DNA from 2 places in the Paenibacillus sp. FSL H7-0690 genome. Region 1 is predicted to be linked to the other one. Evidence: riboswitches for the same ligand, from Rfam matches in the RefSeq annotation. Region 1 holds a riboswitch; the other holds the start of a gene.
The links. A riboswitch is a leader RNA that binds a small molecule or an ion and turns the genes downstream of it on or off. The one in region 1 is predicted to bind glycine.
Positions count from the first base shown of each region.

Region 2: another riboswitch for glycine. It lies ahead of MHI32_RS30010 (amino acid permease); the one in region 1 lies ahead of gcvT (glycine cleavage system aminomethyltransferase GcvT).

Region 1 is NZ_CP150281.1:6,369,937-6,373,362, reverse strand. Features, by position in the region: gene gcvPA (aminomethyl-transferring glycine dehydrogenase subunit GcvPA) at 1-730, opposite strand, end outside; gene gcvT (glycine cleavage system aminomethyltransferase GcvT) at 837-1,949, opposite strand; glycine riboswitch at 2,136-2,234, opposite strand; gene gcvH (glycine cleavage system protein GcvH) at 2,461-2,853, shown strand; gene MHI32_RS28125 (flagellar motor protein MotB) at 3,282-3,426, opposite strand, start outside.
Region 2 is NZ_CP150281.1:6,813,583-6,817,008, forward strand. Features, by position in the region: gene MHI32_RS30005 (hypothetical protein) at 1-284, shown strand, start outside; gene MHI32_RS30010 (amino acid permease) at 383-1,795, opposite strand; glycine riboswitch at 1,943-2,025, opposite strand; gene MHI32_RS30015 (ABC transporter substrate-binding protein) at 2,309-3,426, opposite strand, start outside.

The DNA.
Region 1 (3,426 bases):
TTGGGTTGGCGCTGACTACAAGAAGACCTTTAACCGCGTGAATCAGCGGCTCAACCGAGCGAAGATCCTCAATGCTGCCGAAGAAGTTAGGCGATTGCACCAGTACTGCGGCAGTATCACCATCGATAGCTTCAGCAAGTTTAGCTTGATCGGTAACACCGTCTTTATAGTCAATCTCCACCACCTCCAGACCCCAAGCATTAGCCGAAGTACGTAGCACTTGGCGAGCCTCAGGATGAACGGTACGGGAGACGATTAATTTTTTGCGTTTGGTAGCACCAGCCGCGAGAACCGCTGCTTCGGATAAAGCTGTAGCGCCATCATACATACTGGCATTGGCAACTTTCATACCGGTTAGTTCGCAAATGTAGGATTGGAATTCGAAGATCGCTTGCAGCTCACCTTGGCTGATCTCCGGTTGATAAGGAGTGTAGGCAGTGTAGAATTCAGAACGGGAAATGACATGGTTGATGACCACAGGGATGTGATGATCGTATAATCCGGCGCCGAGGAAGCTGGCGTGAGAATCAAAGTCGGCATTTTGGTCAGCCAAACCTTTCATGTGGCGCAGCAGGGCGTATTCATCGAGTGGTTCAGACATCGGCATAGTGCCTTGGTAACGTACCGCTTCAGGAATATCGGAGAACAGCTCATCTATAGACTGAATCCCGACGGCCTCCATCATCTCTACGCGGTCCTGTTCTGTCATGGGCAGATAACGGTGCTTCATTAAGGTTTCACTCCTTGGCTTTTTTAAAATATAAGAAAGTACAATTTTCACGCTATACTTTATCCTTCTATTTCTCGCTTAAAAGCTCACCGTCCTTATATGGACGCTAAAGGCGTTTATACTTGTAAAAAGGGGCCTTAATCACTACAGCCTTAAGCTGCTTACCGCGTATCTCCACGTAAACCTCTGTGCCTATTTCACTGTAAGCAGCATCAATCAAAGCCAACCCCAGGTTACGTTTCAGCGTAGGGGACTGCGTTCCGGTTGTGACCTCACCAATCTTAACCCCATCTGCCCAAACAGGATAATGGGAGCGTGGAATGCCTCGATCAATCATTTCTAGGCCGACAAGGCGACGGGGAATCCCAGTTTCTTTTTGCTGTATTAGTGCATCGCGTCCGATAAAGTCTATTTTGTCCAGCTTCACGAAGAACTGTACTCCTGCTTCAAGCGGGGTGATGTCAGCGGATAGCTCCTGACCGTACAATGGTAATTTTGCCTCAAAACGCAGGGTATCCCGTGCACCCAGTCCAGCAGGTGTTAATCCGTGGGGCGCACCTGCTGCAAGCAGTCCATTCCATAACGTTTCTGCACCTTCCAGCGGAGCGTAGATCTCGAAGCCATCTTCACCGGTATAACCCGTACGGGAGATAAGTACCTCTACACCGCAAACGGTGGCGCGTTCAATGAAATGGAAAGGCTTGAGTACTGAAATAGGAGCATCAGTAACTTCCGTGAGAATGGTCTCTGCCAGAGGACCCTGCAAGGCGAGCAAAAGCGTCTCGTCAGAGACATTAGTGAGTGTGACTTCGCCGAATTCAGAGGTCAAATGCTCTTGCAGCCACTGGAAGTCCTTGTCGATGTTGGAGGCATTTACGACTAGCATATAACGACCTTCACTAAGGCGATACACGAGTAGATCATCGACAACTCCGCCATTTGGATAACAGAGCAGCGTATATTGTGCCGCACCATCCGTGAGGCGGCTGACATCATTGGTTGTCATTTTTTGCAAAAAGGCTTCTGCACCGCTCCCAATCACCATGAATTCACCCATATGCGAGACATCGAACAGCCCAGCCTGCTGGCGAACGGCTTCATGCTCTTTTACAATACCTGTAAACTGGACTGGCAGCTCCCAGCCACCGAAGTCAATGCACCTGGACTCCGCATAAGCGGAATAGAGATCATAAAAAGGTGTTCTTCTCAAAGCATCCATGTCGTCACTCCCCTTGATCTGATTACATACGAAAAAAGGACAGGCAGAAGCAATCATGCATAAATGCACAAATCGCTTTCTGCTCTGTCCTTTGTACCTGAGAGTTACCCTGCCGTAACTAGCTTGCAGGTTTCCCCGTTGGTGATCTGACGCATCTAGCCTTGCGTCTGATGCTCTCCAGAGATACGTCCGACAAAGGTCCTTTTGCCTGAGAGATTCACCCCTGTTAGGGCTTACTCCTTCGGCGCCGTCTTCAAGTGAGACAGTCTCTCCCTATGCCATCATCCGCAATTATATTTCTTCGAGAAACGGTTATTGTCTATAAAAAGACTACAACGTCATTTCTTCTTGTATGTCTCCATTAAACGGGTATAGTCGGGCGCTGTCAACAAGAAAACGTCGAAAAAATGACAAATTTAAATTTCCTGTTAGTAATATTGACATTGTGAGCCGGGATAACTTAGGCTATAACTAAATTTAGAACTCCAAATTGGAAATGAGGCGGCTTGAAATGAGTGAAGTATTAGACAACCTTCTTTACAGCGAAGAGCATGAATGGGCACAGCAAGTAGAAGGACGAGTAGTACGTGTTGGGATTACGGACCATGCTCAGCATTTATTAGGCGACATCGTATTTGTTGAGTTTCCTGAGGTAGGATCGACCATTTCGGCCGGTGACAGCGTAGGCAGTATCGAATCCGTTAAGACGGTATCGGAGTTGTATTCGCCCGTCTCTGGGACGGTTACCAAGGTGAATGATGGATTAGAAGCTAGTCCGGAGCTTATCAATGATCAGCCGTATGGCGGGGGTTGGATTTTTGAGATTGAAGTTGATGGAGAGTATGCTGATGCTGTAAAAGGTCTGTTAGATGCAGCTGGTTATAGCGCGTTAGTTGCTGAATAATTGGAAATCGGGGACGGAAAATAGTCTGATCAAGTGTGATATTTTTAGCAGCAAGTTTCTGTGATTCGGGGACTTGCTGTTTGTGTTTCTTATGTGAATTGTGCGAGTATTCGTAAACCCAATCGAGTGGTTTGAGGGTCTAGTGGAGTATGGAATTAGGGAAAACCTCCCTCATTTTAGACGATTATAGCGTGAGAGTTAGGGTTTTAGGAAATTCCTCCCTAATCATCTCGGTAAAACCACTATTTCAGACTAAAAAGAGTAATAATCAGGGAGAAATTCCCTCATTCCGCGATTGGATACGATAATAAGTGAATAATCAGGGAGGTTTTCCCTAATTAAATTGGATGAAGCCCCTTGTAAGCTCAATGTGGTAATTGCAAAGGCCCCTGCCGCCGAACTTAGCTCTGAGCGCAAGCAACTATATTTTATTCCACCTCTTGAAGCTGTCGAAGTACAATGATCTCTACGCGTCGATTTTTCTGTTTGCCTGCTACCGTAGTATTATCTGCTGTTGGTCGGGTATCGGCATAACCTGCATATTGAAAAGTGTCCGGGTTCAGTCCTTCATTA
Region 2 (3,426 bases), 440 kb from region 1:
TACAGGAAGCTGTTGCGAACGGGAAAGACTGGAGTAGCATCTTACTAAGCTTCGCCAAAAATGCAGCAACTCGTAAGGATTGGATACAGGAATACAAAGAGGATTTAACAAAACAAATTGGCAATATCCCCAGTGAGAACAGATTCCAAAATGCTTCCACTGCCAGCCTGAGTGGGTTTGTGGGAGATATCAAGGATATGATTACCCAAGCAGGATTTAAGAATAGTGGATTTCTAACCGACAATATAGAAGCTTTTATGCGTACATTGGGAAAGACGCTCTAGAGCATCGACCACATTAATGAGAAAATCCACCACCGTATGCGGTGGTGGATTTCTATGTCTGCCTATCCAACTGTAATATCAGCAAGCACCCTCATCGACTAATCATGCCGGATCTCCGTGTTAGTCCGAATACCTTCGAGACGTGCTCTTGGATCAGGCGTTATTCTTTCCCTCTTTCTTCTATTTATCGAATACAAAACAAATAATAATATAAACCATAAAGGCGTCAACAATAAGGCCGGACGAGTTTCATCAGCAAATAGCATAATTATGAGTATGATTGCAAACAAAGCTAGAACAACATAATTCACAAAGGGTGTAAACGGTGCTTTGAATTTTGATTTGGCCTGCAATTCCGGCTTCGTCTTTTTATATCGCAAATGGCAAATTAGAACGACGCCCCAAACCCAGATGAAACAAATGGCACTAATTGTTGTCACGATGCCAAAAGCCGTCTCCGGAATCAGCTTACTCAACAAAGCGCCTACAGATAAGACAAGCGTGGATATGAATAAAGCATTACTTGGTACATGATTTTTATTAAGCTTTGCAAAGTTGGCTGGAGCCTGGTCATTTCTGCTTAGATTGTATAGAATCCGGCTTGTTGAGAACATCCCGCTATTACAAGCGGACGCAGCTGAAGTTAATACAACGAAGTTAATAACCCCCGCGGCAATCGGAATCCCCACTAAACTAAATGTTTTAACAAAAGGACTTTCTGCCGGGTTTAGTTCTGTCCAAGCATTGATGCATAATAAGGCAATAATAGCACCCACGTAGAAAAATAGAATTCGTAAAGGTATTTTATTAATCGCCGATGGGATAGTTTTTTCTGGATTGGAGGTCTCTGCTGCCGATACGCCAACCAATTCCACACCCACAAAAGCAAACACAACCATTTGAAATGAAAGTAGGAACCCTGAAATGCCGTTTGGAAATACTCCCCCATGTGCCCAAATATTACTGAGCGCAACGGTTCCGGTAGTTGTTTTGAATCCAATCACCAGTAAGACTACCCCGATAGCAATCAATGCGAGAATAGTGATTACCTTAATTAAAGCAAACCAAAATTCCAATTCGCCAAAGCTTTTTACCGTTAATAAATTGAGTCCTAATAAAATAATTAAACAAATGACTGCGGGTATCCATTGCGGGATATCAAACCAATATTGTACATAGACCCCAACAGCTATAATATCGGCCATAGCCGTCATGATCCAACAAAACCAATAGGTCCATCCGGTTACAAACGCCGCCCGCGGTCCAAGATAGTCTTCGGCAATGTCTGTAAAAGATTGATAACCTGCTTTAGACAACAGAAGTTCTCCTAATGCCCTCATCACAAAAAAAATAGCGATACCCACGATTAAATAAGCAAAAATGATCGATGGTCCTGCCAGCTGTATAGCTTTACCTGATCCTAAAAATAATCCGGTACCGATGGTTCCACCAATCGCAATGAGCTGAACATGCCGATTCTCTAAATCTCTCTTTAATTCTTGTGCTGCCATTTCAAACTCCCCCTTATGTGAAAAAATGTACAAGTAAAAATGATAACAAAAAAGAGATTGGATACGCTCCAATCTCTTAGGTCTAAGAATAATAAATAAAATACATTCCTTTATTCTGACGATGATCAGAATAACAAATGAATTATCTAGTACTCTTCTGTCCTTTTGCCTGAGATTGTGAACCCTTCGGCGCCGGGGGAATCCCCCACGGTCTCTCCAGAAGCTGCTCCTGCTATAGTGTGATCCATAGCAATCATAGCTTGCGAATTATTTAATTGTTATGCCGCTAACTTCATTTTTAATATTTTTCAATACTAATCATTGTCAAATATTTTGTCAATAACATTAATTACCGCTTTATTTCAACTGCGAAATACGCGAATATCACGCATTGCTTCGGAAACATCGCAACCAACAGATCAAGATTGGCTGATGGTTAATATGAAAAAAGGGCTATCTCATTGTAGAATTCTACTCCTGAGACAGCCCCTTTATGTTTTGAAACACACTCTATTAGTGGCTTGTCAGCCAAGCCGCCAACTCTTCTGTCTGACTCAGAATAGCTATTGGGTCCCAGTAGCCGGAGCGATCGCTTGTCCAAAGAAATACGTGATCATTTTTGACTGCTGGCAGTGCGCCCCAGATCGGGTCGGCTTTAAGTTCATCCAGCTTTTTCGAGTCGGAGGTAAGAATAATATAGTCACCGGCATACTTTGGTAAGACCTCAGCAGAGAATGAAGCCCAGCCCGGATCGGCCATTTCGGCGGCGATATCCGCAGGAGGCTTAAATCCCAATCCATTATAGATTGGTTGTCCACCTTTGCCGAAGTCTGTTCCGACGGCCATCAAGCTGTTTTCAGACCATTCAATAATGGAAAATGTGCTATCTGCAGGCACAACCTTCAATACGCTCTCCTTGGCATTGGCCATACGGCTGTCATAGTCTGCAAGCCAGGTTTTGGCCTTATCTTCTTCACTAAGCAGCTCACCGAAATAACCCACTTCCTCATGTACCGTTTTTAAGGAAGCGTATGGAATAACGACCGTAGGTGCGATTTTTGACATCTGCTCATTTAGCTCAGGATAGAAATCATCCATAATAATCAAATCGGGATTAAGCGACAGAATTTTCTCTACATTTCCATTTCCGTCCCCTATATTCTCAACGTCTTTCAAATACTCCTGAAAATATGGATTTTTAATATGATGTTCGGAGGTTCCGATAGGTGTAATGCCAAGCGCAATTAAGCTGCCGAGATATTCACCTGCAACAATTCTTTTGGGATGAAGGGGGATCTCCACCTCACCGTTAACCGTTTTAACGATTTTGGTCTTCGGCTGCTGTGAGGCAGCATTCTCCGTAGCACCGTTTGTACCACATGCGCTCAGTACCAAAATGAAGCTTAACAGCAATACCGATGCCAGCGTAGGCCTTGAATGTTTAAACATGAATGAATCTCCCTCTTGATCAAAATGATACTGATAATCGTTATCAATATAATCAGTATAGTCAAATGATTCAAGGGCAACAATGGAGGATTCTATGTTTGTGGCAGGACTATCTTCTAGTTTGTTCTTTCTGGAATGCAATTCTCTATAGCTAATCGGGGAAACACCCTTATACTTTTTGA